Regions from separate parts of the Mycolicibacterium sichuanense genome, predicted to be linked through region 2. Evidence: predicted binding sites of a transcription regulator. Region 2 holds the regulator's gene; each other region holds the start of a gene.
What was found. Region 2 encodes LexA, which represses DNA repair genes until DNA is damaged. Its sites were predicted from a motif close to CGAACANNTGTTCG; they were not measured.

Region 1 (4,975 bases), on a different contig from region 2:
ATAGACAACGCGCGAGCACGGTTCGACGCAAGCCCGATTCGCGACTTCGTCCCTCTGCTCGTCGAACGCCGGGCCCGAGCGGAGCTGGCCAGCGCCGCTCGTTAGATCATCAGTCGATCCTCACCCGCATCATCCGTACGAACCCCCGCATTTCGCAGCTTCGCCTGAACCGATGACTGCTTGCGTACGACTTGCGGTCGCCGGGAACGGCCAGTGCCGACTACAACGCGAGCGCGCATCCGCTCGTTTCGACACCTGTCGATCATGCGGGCGCATGAACACGCAGTTCAGCGCGTCGAGGCGAACGAGTTGGCCTGTAAGCCGGATTCTGTTCCGCGCCATCACGAGTGGTGGCGCGGCGGCGACCATCCATCTGGACACACCGTCGCCGGGTGCCTCGAGCGGCCTACCCGCAGACTCGGGCGAGCAACCCTCGAACGTCTGCGCAGCCGCAACCAGGTTGCGGCCTTCTTGGCCTTGCTTCGGGTGGGGTTTGCCTAGCCACTCCGGTCACCCGGAGCGCTGGTGCGCTCTTACCGCACCGTTTCACCCTTACCGTTTCCGGCGGTCTGTTCTCTGTGGCACTTTCCCGCGAGTCACCTCGGATTGCCGTTGGCAATCACCCTGCTCTGTGAAGTCCGGACTTTCCTCGAAACCCAGGCGAACCTGGGGTCCGCGGCCGCCCGGCCAACTCGTCCGCGTCGATCACCGTACTCTGAGGGTCGTGCCACGGCTGCCACCGGCCCGGTATCTGCTCCGCGCCAAGGACCTGGTCGACGCGCGCTACGCCGACCCGCTGACCGTCGACGACCTCGCGGCCGCGGCTGGCCTGTCGCGCGCGCACTTCTCCCGCATGTTCACCAGGACGTTCGGAGAGTCGCCGCGGGCCTATCTGCAGACCCGCCGGTTGGAGCGCGCCGCGGCGCTGCTGCGCTACACCGATCGATCGGTCGCCGAGATCTGCGTGCTGGTCGGATTGCAGAGCGTAGGGTCGTTCACCACCAGCTTCGCCCGCACCTACGGCAAGCCACCTGCGGCCTATCGCGCGAGCCTGCCGCCGGCGGCCAGCCGCGCCCGGGTGCCGAGCTGCATCCTGCAACGCGACACCCGGCCCCGGCCCGACAGCAGGATCAAGACAGCACATGGGGAGAAGACGGATCGCCACGGCCGGCCGTAGCGTCGGGCCCATGATGAGAATCGCAAGCGTCCATCTCTGGGTGCACGACCAAGCCGTCGCACTCGAGTTCTGGACCAAGAAGGTCGGCATGGAAGTGCGCGAGGACGTCTCGTTCCCGGAGGAGATGGGCGACTTCCGGTGGCTGACCGTGGGACCACCCGGCCAGGACGACGTGAGCATCGTCCTCATGGCGGTGCCGGGCGCTCCGCTGATGGACGACGCCACCCGTGCCCAAGTACTGGACCTGACGGCCAAGGGTTTCGCCGGCACGGTGTTCCTCACGACCGATGACGCCCAAGCGAGCTACGAACAGCTCACCGCGCGCGGCGTCGAGTTCACCGAGCCGCCCAACCAGATGCCGTACGGCATCGACTCCGGATTCCGCGACCCGTCGGGCAACAGCGTCCGGCTCACCCAGCTCAATCCCTAGAAGGGTGGGGGTGGTTGCGGTGGTGGGGCGAAGGTGTCCTGGTAGTCCAGGTCCTCGTCGTAGACCACCGGTGGCGGTGGATTGGTGCGTGCCTGGTGGTTGCGGCGCCGCTCGGCGGTGACGTCACTGGCGCGTTGGGCGGTGCGGGTCCGTTGTCGGCGCGGCATCATCACCGACCGATCCCCACACCGCCTGATCCCCGGCGCCCGCCTAGCGGGCGCGCCGGTGGGTGCGCACAGCCCGGGAAACAGGATCGCGCTGCCCGGATGGGTGACATAGCGCTGTCCATCCGGAGAGGTCCAGATCAGCGTCGCGTCGGCGAGTTGCTCATCACGCCACCCCCAAAACGTCTTGAGCAGATGATGGGTACGGCACTTGCAGCTCAGGTTCGCGGCCTGGGTGGGCCCGCCAACCGCCCAGGGGATGACGTGGTCGACGTCGCAGCGCGTCGCCGGCACCGAACATCCCGGAAACCGACACGTCATGTCCCGGGCCCGCACGAACGCGGCCAACCCACGCGACGGCACGTACCCCGCCTCCGCAGCCGCGTCCCCCGGGGGCGTCAGCGAACGCACCCGCGCCGAGGCCGCCAACTCGGCGACCATCTCCCCGGGCAGCAACCCGTCCATCCCCACCACTGCCCCCACACCCGCCCGATCGCGCTGGACGGTGTTCTGATCGGTGATCACGTGGATGGTCACCGCACTGGCCGACCGACCCCCCGCCGGGCATCCCGGATCACCGCAGCGACACCCCAATCGATCCGCGCCGGCGGCCATCGCCCCCACCGCATCGGCGCGCCGCTGGGCCAGCGTGCGCGGATCCCCGTCACACACCGTGGCCGCCAACGCGGTGGCCCGCTCGGCGAACGCGTACGCATCCGGGGCGTAGACGGTGGCGGTGATCTCCGACAGGCCGTTGTCCACGTCGCCGGTCACCAACTGCCGCCCCGCCAACCGATCCGCCCGCCGGCGCACCGCATCGAGATCCTCCCGCGCCACCACCGCGTCGATCCGATTCGCCAACTGCGGCCGATTGACCGATCCCCACCGCGGCAGGCACACGGCCAACCGGGCATCCACTCGCGCGAGAACGTCCCGATCGGTGATCAACCCGGTCCGAAACACCGCCACCCGGAACGCCGCCTCATCCACCTCCCCGGCCACCAGCGCCGCCCCCACCCGCGGCAGCTGCTCGCGCAAGGCCCGGGCGTAACGCAGGTGACTGGCCGCCATCGCGTGACTGATCGACAACGCCGCCGCCACCTCTGCGCACACCGCGTCCTCGGCATCGACGGCCCAATCCTCGGTCTCCCCACACTGCGCCATCCGCACAGCGAACAGCTCCCCGATGGCCACCAGCCGCGCCGCGGCCGCACACGACTGCGCCCGCACCGCGGCGACCACCCGCCCCAACACCACCGCCGCCGCCGACCCATCCGACTCGCTCATACGTTCGAACCTAGACCACCCCACCGACAACCCCGAGCATCGATTCGGCCGCGAGACCGTCGTGAAGCCGGCGTCGACGCGAACCCACCGTCGAAGGTCATTCCGTCAGCGGCGTCGCCGCTGCGGACCGTGTGGGGTCACGCCCTGCGGCGCAGCACCATCACGTTGTCACGCCAGGTGAACGGCTGCCCGTCGGGATCGATACCCGGTCGCTCCACCACTTCGACGCGCTCGCGATCCCATTGCTCGGCAGGCAGATCCAGCTCGGCCAGCACTTCCTCCGGGCTGGGGAACGGGTGATCGTGCGGCACCTTCTTGGAGAACGGCGGCGGCGCGGCGTGGTCGACGATGACGAGCCGGCCGCCGGGGGCGACCGCGTTCGCCGCGCGCCGGAGGATCTGCGGCCGCTCCAGCCGCACCGTCGAGTGCAGGAACTGCGCGGAGACGAGGTCGAAGGTGCCGTCGGGAAAGCTGTCCGAGAGATCGTGGCGCTCGAACACGATGCGCTCGCGGATGCCGCGGGACACCGCCTCGGCCTCGGCCCGCCCGAGCGCGGTCTCCGAGACGTCGACCGCCGTGACCTGCCAGCCTTGTTCGGCCAGCCAGAAGGCATCGCCGCCCTCACCACACCCGAGATCCAACGCCCGGCCCGGGGTCAGCGCCGACGCGATGCCGGCGAGCTGAACGTTGACCCGGCCACTCCAGATCCGTTCCCGCTCACCGTAATGCGCCTCCCAGTACTCCGTGGCGCTCTGGTCATGCGTCGACATTCACGTTCTCCTTCTCGATGGGCCACGGGGGCATGGGCAGACCGACGTCGTCGGCCAACAAACTCTGAACGACGGCCGCCCCGGTCAGCGAACCACTCGCGACCGCCGCGGCCACCTGGGGCATCTGAGCGCAGACATCACCGGCGGCGAACACACCGGGCACCGACGTCCGGTGGAATTGATCGACCTCGACGGCGTCCTCGGAGAGCGGACCCGGAGCAGCGAACGCGACACCCAGCCGCTGGGCCAGCCGCGAGCGCTGCGACAGCGTGGTCGCCACCAGCACACCGCTGCGCGCCACGCTGGCCCCGTCCTCGAATTCCACCGATACCAAGCGATCTACCTCGGAGCGCATTTCGGCGATCGCACGCTCGTCGACGCCGATCCCGGCTGCGGCGAGCCGATCCTGCTGGCCCGCGTCGAAACCCGCAGTGCCATCGGTGAGTACGATTACGTCCTCGGTCCAGGCGCGCAGCATCAACGCCATGTGCACGGCTCGGTCCCCACCGGCGAGCACCGCCAGCGGCTGGTCGCGCATCTCCCAACCGTGGCAGAACGGACAGTGGAACGCCCAGCTCCCCCACCCGTCGGCAAGCCCCGACACCGCCGGGGACCGGTAGTCCATCCCGGTCGCCAACACGACCTTCCGGCAGCGCAGGCGCGAACCGTCACCGAGCTCCAGGACGAATCCCCCGCCATCTGCGGCACCGTCCACCACCTCACCGCGGCGAACCACTACCGTCGGATACTTCGCCAACTCCGCACGCCCGGTGGCGTACAGCTCGGCGGGCGGGGTCCCGTCGTTGCCCAGCAGACCACCGATGCCAGGGGCGGCCAGGTTGCTCTGCCGTCCCGCGTCCACCACGAGGGTGCGGCGGCGGGCCCGGCCCATCACCAGCGCGGCACTCAGGCCGGCGGCTCCGCCTCCGACGACCACGCAATCCCATTCGGCACTCATGGGATCCACCTTGCCCCCGGCCGCCGAATCTGCCAACATCTTTTGCCATGCAGGCAAACCAAGCCGACGACGTCGATCTACGAGTGCGAAGACGCCTGCGCGAGTTGCGCACTCAGCGCGGGTTCACACTCGAAGAGGTCGCCACCCGCGCCGACATCGACGTGTCCACGCTGAGCCGACTCGAGTCCG
Region 2 (4,975 bases):
GGAGGACGCAATGACGGGGCTTCGAACCCGCCTGGGCACGACGATCGGCCGCGCGGGCGCCGGAGTCGTCGCGATGACGGTGGCCGCGCTCGTGGTGGCACCTCTCGCGGCGGCGACGCCCGAGAGTGACGCCGAGGCCGCCATCGCCCAGGCGTGGGATGCGGGCGGCGGCCCGACAGGACCGCTGGGCCCGAACGACGGCGGGGTGTACCCGGCGGGTGCGGGCTTCGGCCAGAACTTCGCGGGCGGCAAGATCTTCTTCACGCCCGAGACCGGCGCGCACGCCATGCGGGGCGCGATCCTCGACGAGTACGAGTCGCTGGGTGGGCCGGCCGACGGCGACCTCGGCTTTCCGACCATCGACGAGGGTGACGGCAAGGCGCCCGGCAGCCGCAACACGACCTTCAGTGCCGCCGACCGGCCGGTGATCTTCTGGACGCCGGACACCGGCGCCCACGTCGTGCGGGGAGCCATCAACGCGGCCTGGGACAAGCTCGGCGGTTCGGCCGCTGCGCTCGGCGTGCCCACCGCCGACGAGACGTTCAACGGTGACGACGTCAGCCAGACGTTCTCCGGTGGCCAGGTGACGTGGAACCGCAAGACCAAGGCGTTCACCACGACTCCACCGGAGCTCGCTGACCAGCTAGTGGGTCTCGACATCCCCGGCGACGCGACCACTGCGATCGCCGCCGCGCGTCGCGCCGCGGGCGGACCGCTCGGTCCCCTCGGGGCACCCGACGGCGGGCAGTACGCCATCGGCTCCGACGGCGCCGGCCAGAACTACGCCGGCGGAAAGATCTTCTACAGCCCCGCGACCGGAGCGAACGTCCTCACCGGTCAGGTGCTGGCCAAGTACGAGAGCGTCGGAGGCCCCCAGGGCGACCTGGGCTTCCCCACCAGCAACGAGAACGACGGCGGGCTCGCGCCGATGAGCAAGATCGCGAGCTTCGCCGCCGCCGATCAGCCGGTGATCTACTGGACGCCCGACTTCGGTGCCGTGATCGTGCGTGGGGCGATGAACGCCGCGTGGGCCAAGCTGGGCGGTGCGACCGGACAGCTGGGCGCTCCGACGGCTGACCAGACCCAGAACGGCGACGTCATCACCCAGAAGTTCAGCGGCGGCGCGATCTCCTGGAACTCCAAGACCAATCAGTTCACCACCGAGCCGCCGAGCCTGCAGTCGCAGTTGAGCGGGCTGGAGGTGCCCGGTCGCGATGCTCCTCAGGCCACGTCGTCGGCGGCGTCGTCCTCCGGGGACGGCTCGTCGTGGTTGCATCCGAACTGGTGGTGGCTGCTGGGCATCGTCCCGCTGCTGGTATTGGTCGGCGCGGTGGCGGCGGCCGTCGTAGCCAGGCGCCGGCGCGCCGATCGCTCGCCGGTCGACGACTTCGACGACGACTATCTCGACCATGGCGACGATCCCGACCACGACCTCGAATCCGGACCGATTTCCGCCGGGGTCTACGACGACGATGACCGCCCGGTCGGTCCGGAGCGGTCCGGCACTTGGGCGACGCCGGAAGGCGGGCACGACGACGCGTCCGCCGACGAGGATCACCACGGGAGACCCGACGGCTTCGTCGCCGATCTCTCCCACGATCAGGACGCCATCGACACCGCGCCGACGCCGGTCATCTCCGAGGCCGTGGACGACGCACCGGAACACCCCTGGTTCTCCGATCTGGACGAACCGGGTAGCGATGCCGAACCTCACCCCGGAGATCAGCACGATTCCCAGGACGAGCCCCGGGCCGACGTCGATTCCGAACCCGATGCCGAATCAGACGACGAAACCGCCCTGGAGACCTTCGCCGAGGTAGTGCTCGACCCTGGGGCCGGGCCGGGCCCCGAGCCCGAGACGACATCGCTCGCCGCACTCGAGCCGGATAGCGGACCGCCGAGTGGGCGGCATGCAGCGATTCGGCTGGAGGAGCCGCTGGTGTCCGAGCCCTCCCTGCGGCTGGCAACCGACGACCCGTTCAACGCTCCGCACGGCTATCCGATCAAGGCCGACACCAGGTCGGGCCTCTACTGGACGCCGGGTAGCGGCAGATACGACCGCGCCCGCGCCGAGATCTGGTTCGCCAGTGAGGAGTTCGCACTCACGAACGGCTTCACGAAGGGCTAGTGACGGCCCGCGCTCATCCGCGCTAGATCTTGCGGATGACCGTCACGACCTTGCCGAGGATCGCGGCCTCGTTGCCGGGAATCGGGTCGAAGGCGGGGTTGTGCGGCATCAGCCATACCTGGCCGCCGGTGCGCTTGAATGTCTTGACGGTGGCCTCGCCATCGATCATGGCGGCGACGATGTCACCGTTGTCGGCCACGTTCTGCTGACGGATGACCACCCAGTCGCCATCGCAGATCGCCGCGTCCACCATCGATTCGCCGACCACCTTCAGTAGGAAGAGCGAGCCCTCGCCGACGAGTTCCTTGGGCAGCGGGAAGACGTCCTCGACGGCCTCCTCGGCGAGGATGGGTCCGCCTGCCGCGATGCGTCCCAGAACCGGCACGAAGGTCGGCTCGGGAAGCGCATCGGAGCCGGCGACGTCCGTGGTGACGACGGGGGCCAGGGTCCTGGCCGGATCGTCGGCCGACCGCACGTCGACGGCGCGGGGGCGGTTGGGGTCGCGGCGCAGGTAGCCCTTGCGTTCCAGCGTTCGCAGCTGGTGGGCCACCGAGGAGGTCGAGGTCAGCCCCACGGCGTCGCCGATCTCGCGGATGCTCGGCGGATAGCCGCGGGTGGTCACCGAATTGCGGATGACGTCCAGGATGGTGCGTTGACGTTCGGTCAGGACCGTGTCGCTGCTGTCACTCATGGCGCCGAATGTAGTCGCCACCGACGACAGAATCAAACATGTGTTCGACGCGTGTCGCGGAGGCTGTGCGTCCGGCGGACTTGTCGGTGGGTCGAGCTACCGTTTGCAACAGTTCGATCACGTGTTCTAGTAATCGAACACCTGAGCGATTATCGTTCGAACACAAGAGCGAACCACCAACCACTGGAAAGGCCCCCGAGATGACGATCATCACCCGCGAAGACCCCACCGAACTCGTCGTTCGTCCCATGCGGCCGGTCCGGCGCACGACGGCCGGCGCGCGGCGCGGTCCCCAGCCGCATCGGCCCGCCGGCGCGCCGCTGACCTACCGCCGCACCGGGGTGCTGATGTCGCGCGCGTCAAACCGCCGCAAGCCCGTAACGCCGCTGGCCACCGTCGTGCTGGCGCTGATCGCAGCGGCGATCACGGTGTGGCTGGGCCTGGTGGCACAGTTCGGTTCCGCCGAGCGGCCCGCGCCGACGCCGGCCCGCCTGGCCGTCGTCCAGGTGCAGGCGGGGGAGTCGCTGGAGCAGCTGGCCCAGCGGATCGCGCCCGACTCCTCGGTGGGGTCGGTCGTCGAGCAGATCCGTGATCTGAACGAACTGCCCTCGCCCGCGGTCGATGCGGGGCAGACGCTCATCGCCCCGGTGGGGTGATCCGTGGCATGCGCCGTGAAACCTGCTGCCGCGCATCGGTACGCTCGTACGTGACCGGAGTGGGTTCGCGCGACGAAGGAGCGGAGATGCACTGTCCGTTCTGCCGTCATCCCGATTCGCGGGTCGTGGACTCCCGGGAAGCCGACGAGGGCCAGGCGATTCGGCGACGACGATCCTGCCCGGAGTGCGGTCGGAGGTTCACGACCGTCGAGACCGCGGTGCTCGCCGTCGTCAAGCGAAGCGGCGTCACCGAGCCATTTAGCCGCGAGAAGGTCATCAAGGGCGTCCGGCGTGCCTGTCAGGGCCGCCACGTCGACGATGACGCCTTGAATCTACTGGCGCAGCAGGTAGAGGACACCGTGCGCGCCGCCGGTTCGCCCGAAGTGCCGAGCAACGAAGTCGGCCTGGCCATCCTCGGCCCCCTGCGCGATCTGGACGAGGTTGCCTACCTGCGCTTCGCGTCGGTCTACCGATCCTTCTCGTCGGCGGACGACTTCGAGCGCGAGATCGAAGCGCTGCGCGCCCATCGCGGCGTGCCGTCGTCCTGACGACCTAGTCCAGACGCCGCACCCCGTCGTCCACGACCCGCCCGGCGACCTTGACCCATCCGTCGGCAGCCCAGGTGGTGCGGAGCTCGGAACCCTTGCCTTGGACGATCGCCAGATCGCGGCTGAGGTGTTCGGTGATGCACACCGCAGCGGACCCGGTCGCCTCGTCCTCGGCGATACCGAGGTCCTGGACGAACACCCGCGACCTGACGCTCCCCGCCGACTCGTCGATCCAGGCCCACAGGTAGCGGTCGGCGGCGTCGCCGTAGTCGTCGGGGTCGGCCCGCAGCACGTCCTCGACCGACGTCAGCTGCTCGAGCGAGAAATCCGGCGCCCATTCGGCGCGCGCGCTGATCACGGTGAACTCACCGTCGTCGAAGTCCTCGTAGGTCACCTGAACGACGCCGGCGGGAACCTGCAACGTCCTGATGGGAGTGCCGCGGTCCTTCAGCCACCACGCGGCGCCGACGGTGGGGTGTCCGGCGAACGGCAGCTCGATCGTCGGAGTGAAGATGTGCGCGGTGGCAGTACTGGCACCCGGCGCGGGAAGGTTCACGAAGATCGTTTCGCTGTAACCCAATTCGGTGGCAATGCGCTGCCGTTGCTCGGGTGGGGCCAAGCTGGCGTCGACGACGCCGAGAGGGTTTCCGTGGTCGCCGTGCGCGTCGGTGAACACGCGCAGCACTGATACGTCCAACGCCATGACTCGATGCTACGTCGCGGCAACCGGGACACACTCAGGTGGCGCTGCGTTCGTCGGCCTCCATGGCGTCGAGCACGGCGACCCGGGTGTCGATCGAGCCGGTCAGCCCGTTTCCGCTACTGCCGTCGCGCAACAGATTGCGCAGGAGCTCTTGGTCGTAGACGGCGGGATCGGTCGAACCGATGAACTTCTCCACGATCTCGACGAAGCGGTCCGGATCGTCGTGGAAGGGGAAATGGCCAGATCCCT
Region 3 (4,975 bases), 240 kb from region 2:
GGATCCTCGCTGCCGCCCGCGATGAGTTCGCCACCCACGGGTGGGCGGGCACCACTCTGCGCGCCATCGCGAGGTCCGCCGACGTCGATCCCGCCCTGATCTACCACTACTTCGGTTCCAAGGAGGGGCTGCTCGACGCCGCGACGACCCCACCGCAGCGGTGGCTGGACGCCGTCGCGGCGACCTGGAGCACGGCGCCCGGCGAACTCGGAACCGCGCTGCTGCGGCTGATGCTCGGCGCGTGGGCGGACGACGAGATCGGGCCGGTGCTGCGCGCAGTGCTCCTGACCGCCGCGCACGAGGAGTCCACCAGGGAGAAGCTGCGCCGCATCGTGGAGGGCAGCCTGATGGGCGTGTCCCAGCTCGGTACCGACGACCGTGACCGCGCAGTGCGCAGCGGGTTGATCTCGTCGCAGATGATGGGCCTGGCGCTGATGCGCTACGTGTGGCGGGTCGAACCGATCGCCTCGATGAACGACGACGAGCTCGTCGGTGCCGTCGCCCCGAATCTGCAGCGCTACGTCGAGGGGGAGCTCGCGGCCGAACCCACGTCGCAGCACGTAGACTGATCGATCGGACTTCGCCATAGAGCATCCCCTCGCAGTAGAGAAGAAGAGGTAGTACCTGCATGAGCGGCCATTCCAAGTGGGCCACCACCAAGCACCAAAAGGCCGTCAAGGACGCCCGCCGCGGCAAGGAGTTCGCCCGGCTGATCAAGAACATCGAGGTCGCCGCGCGTACCGGTGGCGGTGACCCGTCCGGCAACCCGACGCTGTACGACGCCATCCAGAAGGCCAAGAAGACGTCGGTGCCCAACGACAACATCGAGCGCGCCCGCAAGCGTGGCGCCGGTGAGGAAGCCGGCGGCGCGGATTGGCAGCCCATCACCTACGAGGGCTACGGCCCCAACGGTGTCGCGGTCCTCATCGAGTGCCTGACCGACAACAAGAACCGGGCGGCCGGTGAGGTCCGCGTGGCGATGACGCGCAACGGCGGCAACATGGCCGACCCCGGTTCGGTGTCCTACCTGTTCACCCGCAAGGGCGTCGTCACGCTGGAGAAGAACGGCCTTACCGAGGACGACGTGCTGGCCGCCGTGCTCGAGGCCGGCGCCGAGGACGTCAACGATCTTGGCGACAGCTTCGAGGTGATCTCCGAGCCGACGGATCTGACCGCGGTGCGCACGGCGCTTCAGGATGCCGGGATCGACTACGAGTCGGCCGAGGCCAGCTTCCAGCCGTCGGTCAGCGTGCCGGTGGATCTCGAGGGTGCCCGCAAGGTGCTCAAGCTGGTCGACGCGCTCGAGGACAGCGACGACGTCCAGGACGTCTGGACCAACGTCGAGATCCCCGAGGACGTCGCCGCTCAGCTCGACGAGGAGTGAGCTAGCCGCTCAGCACGGCGATCGCCTCGGCGATCGTGGTGTCCCCAGAGATGACTTCGAAGGTGAGGCCCCCGGTCCTTGGCGCGTGGAGCAGTGCCGCCAGGATCGCGGCGACGTCCGCCCTTGGGATGCTGCCGCGGCCCGTCGACTCGGCTACCCGCACCCGTCCCGTGCCGGGCTCGTCGGTCAGCAGGCCGGGCCGCACGATCGTCGCGACGAGCGCGCCGCGGCCGAGGACGGCGGCGTCGGCCTCGGCCTTGGCCCGCAGGTAGGCGGCGAATACCGGGTCGGCGGACTCCTCCGGTGCTTGCCGGTCGGCGCCCATCGCGGAGATCATCAGGTAGCGGTGCACCCCGGCCGCCTCGGCGGCGTCGGCGAGCAGGATCGCGGCGTCGCGATCGACGGTGGTCTTGCGCTCGATCCCGCTGCCAGGACCCGCGCCCGCCGCGAACACCACCGCGTCCGCACCGGTGAGGTGTGCGGCCACGTCGTCGACGGAGGAGTGTTCGAGGTCGGCCACGACCGGCTCGGCGCCGATGGCACGTAGGTCCTCGGCGTGGGCCGGGTTGCGGATCAGGCCAACGGCGGCGTCACCGCGCTCGGCGAGCAGCCCCTCGAGAATGCGTGCGATCTTTCCGTGACCACCTCCGATGACGACGCGCATCACCGATCTCCTTCCGTTGCGAACACCTGAGAGTCGTCGACGAACGCCTCGAACTCCAGGGCATTTCCGGCCGGATCCAGCAGGAACATCGTCCATTGTTCACCGGTCTGGCTCTCGAACCGAAGGTATGGCTCGATGACGAAGGCGGTGTCGTCGGCACTGCGGCCCTGGGCAAGCCCGAGCACGGTGCCGTAGAAGTGGCGGGCCGCCGCCAGGTCGTCGATGGGCACGGCCAGATGGAACCGGGGAATGGGGGACTCGAGGACGGTCACCCCACCACGCTAGCCCCGGCCGTCCCGCTCATCCCGGCCGACGAGGAACGCGCCGATCTCGCGGGCGGTCGTCGCGCCGTCGTCGCGTCCACGCGGTGCGGTCCCCTCTGATTGAATGCCCGCATGCCGTGGTTCCGCGATGCCGAGGGCGTGCGATGGTCGGTACGACGCACGTGGTGGCCCTTCGGTGAAGTGCTCTGGGACTCCAATGATTCCGGTGTCCTCTTCTGGATCGGATTCCTCATCACGGCGGGCATGCTGATCGCCTGGCCGATCTGGCTGTCGGGCAAGGTGCTGACGCTCTCGCCATGGACGATCAAGGTCCGGCGCAAGGGCAAGACGGTGCGCTCGGAGAAGGTGAAGGGGTGGGCCGAGTCGCGCCGGCGGATGGCCGAGATCGTCGACGAGCTGCGTGCGCCGGCTCCGCCGGACGGTGAGCCGGAGTCCCACGCCGTCGTCTACTGACGCGGCGCACCGGGGGTATGTCGCTACCCGTCGGGGTCGGCCGGAACCGCTAAGGTATCGAACAGCTGTTCGGGAGTTCGAGTGCCTTCGTGATTGGTGACCGGTGATTGGGGAAGCGCAGTGCGGGTGATGGGCGTCGACCCTGGGCTGACGCGTTGCGGGCTGTCCATGATCGAGAGCGGCCGCGGCCGCCAGGTGATCGCGCTTGACGTCGACGTGGTGCGCACCCCGTCGGATCAGCCCCTGCACAAACGGCTGCTGACCATCAGCGACACCGTGGAGCACTGGCTCGACACCCACGTCCCCGACGTCCTCGCCATCGAGCGGGTGTTCGCCAACGACAACGCGAACACCGCGATGGGCACCGCCCAGGCCGGCGGCGTGATCGCCCTGGCCGCGGCAAGGCGTGACATCGACGTGCACTTCCACACCCCCAGTGAGGTCAAGGCCGCCGTCACCGGCAACGGTCGCGCCGACAAGGCTCAGGTCACCGAGATGGTCACCAGAATCCTTGCGCTGCAAGCGAAGCCGACGCCGGCCGACGCCGCGGACGCTTTGGCGCTCGCCATCTGTCACTGTTGGCGCGCGCCCATGATCGCGCGGATGGCCGCAGCGGAGGCGATGGCCGCCGAGCAGCGCAAGGCCTATCGGGCCAAGCTCAAGGCGGCCCGATGATCGCGTCGGTGCGTGGCGAGGTGCTCGACATCGCGCTCGACCACGCGGTCATCGAAGCTGCGGGCGTGGGTTACAAGGTCATGACGACGCCCGCGACGCTGGCGACGCTGCGGCGCGGCACCGAGGCCCGCCTGATCACCGCGATGATCGTGCGCGAGGACTCGATGACGTTGTACGGGTTCGCCGATGCCGAGTCGCGCGACCTGTTCACCACGCTGCTGTCCGTCTCCGGGGTGGGACCGAAGATCGGGCTGGCCACCCTTGCCGTGTACGACGCCCAGACCCTGCGCCAAGCGCTGGCCGACGGTGACGTCACGGCGCTGACCCGGGTACCGGGCATCGGCAAGCGCGGGGCCGAGCGCATGGTGCTCGAACTGCGCGACAAGATCGGAGCCTTGGCGTCCGCGTCGGGTGGTGTCGGCGGTGGCGGGCACGCCGTCCGCGGCCTGGTGGTGGAGGCCCTCGTCGGGCTCGGCTTCGCGGCCAAGCAGGCGGAGGAGGCCACCGACAAGGTGTTGGCCGACGACCCCGAGGCGACGACGTCGAGCGCGCTGCGCGCCGCGCTGTCCATGCTGGGAAGGAAGTAGCGCATGGGCCGCTTCGACTCCGACGATCACGAGGACACCTCCGATCGCGAGGTGTCGGCCGCACTGACAGTGGGCGAGGGGGACGTCGACGCCAGCCTGCGTCCGCGGTCGCTGCGGGAGTTCATCGGTCAACCCCGCGTGCGGGAACAGCTGCAGTTGGTGCTCGAGGGCGCCAAGAACCGTGGTGGCACACCGGACCACATCCTGCTGTCGGGTCCGCCCGGCCTCGGCAAGACGTCGTTGGCGATGATCATCGCCGCCGAGCTCGGGACCTCGCTGCGCGTCACCTCCGGACCGGCACTGGAACGGGCCGGGGACCTCGCTGCCATGCTCTCCAACCTGGTGGAGCACGACGTGCTGTTCATCGACGAGATCCACCGCATCGCGCGGCCCGCCGAGGAGATGCTCTACCTGGCGATGGAGGACTTCCGCGTCGACGTCGTGGTGGGCAAGGGCCCAGGGGCGACGTCGATCCCCCTCGAGGTGGCGCCGTTCACCCTCGTCGGAGCGACCACGCGATCGGGTGCGCTGACGGGACCGCTGCGCGACCGGTTCGGCTTCACCGCCCACATGGACTTCTACGAACCCGTCGAGCTGGAACGCGTGCTGGCCCGATCGGCGGGCATCCTCGGCATCGAGGTCGGCGAGGATGCCGGTGCCGAGATCGCCCGTCGCTCCCGTGGCACCCCGCGTATCGCGAACCGGCTGCTGCGCCGGGTCCGCGACTACGCCGAGGTGCGGGCGGACGGTGTCATCACCACGGACATCGCCAAGGCTGCGCTCGCGGTCTACGACGTCGACGAACTGGGTCTCGACCGCCTCGACCGCGCGGTCCTCTCGGCGCTCACCCGCAGCTTCGGGGGCGGCCCGGTCGGCGTGTCCACGCTGGCGGTGGCCGTCGGCGAGGAGGCCACCACGGTGGAAGAGG

Region 1: the regulator LexA is predicted to act here: its motif matches at 3,092-3,105, upstream of SBI80_RS27245 (HNH endonuclease signature motif containing protein).
Region 3: the regulator LexA is predicted to act here: its motif matches at 2,844-2,857, upstream of ruvC (crossover junction endodeoxyribonuclease RuvC).

What each region holds. Positions count from the first base shown of each region.
Region 1 is NZ_JAWQPU010000016.1:13,748-18,722, reverse strand. Features, by position in the region: gene SBI80_RS27265 (three-helix bundle dimerization domain-containing protein) at 1-105, shown strand, start outside; RNA gene rnpB (RNase P RNA component class A) at 302-695, opposite strand; gene SBI80_RS27255 (helix-turn-helix domain-containing protein) at 725-1,177, shown strand; gene SBI80_RS27250 (VOC family protein) at 1,188-1,607, shown strand; gene SBI80_RS27245 (HNH endonuclease signature motif containing protein) at 1,604-3,058, opposite strand; gene SBI80_RS27240 (SAM-dependent methyltransferase) at 3,196-3,828, opposite strand; gene SBI80_RS27235 (NAD(P)/FAD-dependent oxidoreductase) at 3,815-4,786, opposite strand; gene SBI80_RS27230 (helix-turn-helix domain-containing protein) at 4,834-4,975, shown strand, end outside.
Region 2 is NZ_JAWQPU010000004.1:64,580-69,554, forward strand. Features, by position in the region: gene SBI80_RS13600 (sunset domain-containing protein) at 11-2,128, shown strand; gene lexA (transcriptional repressor LexA) at 2,151-2,819, opposite strand; gene SBI80_RS13610 (LysM peptidoglycan-binding domain-containing protein) at 3,020-3,475, shown strand; gene nrdR (transcriptional regulator NrdR) at 3,562-4,023, shown strand; gene SBI80_RS13620 (PhzF family protein) at 4,028-4,726, opposite strand; gene SBI80_RS13625 (alpha/beta fold hydrolase) at 4,761-4,975, opposite strand, start outside.
Region 3 is NZ_JAWQPU010000004.1:301,413-306,387, forward strand. Features, by position in the region: gene SBI80_RS14775 (TetR/AcrR family transcriptional regulator) at 1-569, shown strand, start outside; gene SBI80_RS14780 (YebC/PmpR family DNA-binding transcriptional regulator) at 629-1,384, shown strand; gene SBI80_RS14785 (NAD(P)H-binding protein) at 1,386-2,048, opposite strand; gene SBI80_RS14790 (hypothetical protein) at 2,048-2,320, opposite strand; gene SBI80_RS14795 (hypothetical protein) at 2,444-2,785, shown strand; gene ruvC (crossover junction endodeoxyribonuclease RuvC) at 2,906-3,460, shown strand; gene ruvA (Holliday junction branch migration protein RuvA) at 3,457-4,047, shown strand; gene ruvB (Holliday junction branch migration DNA helicase RuvB) at 4,051-4,975, shown strand, end outside.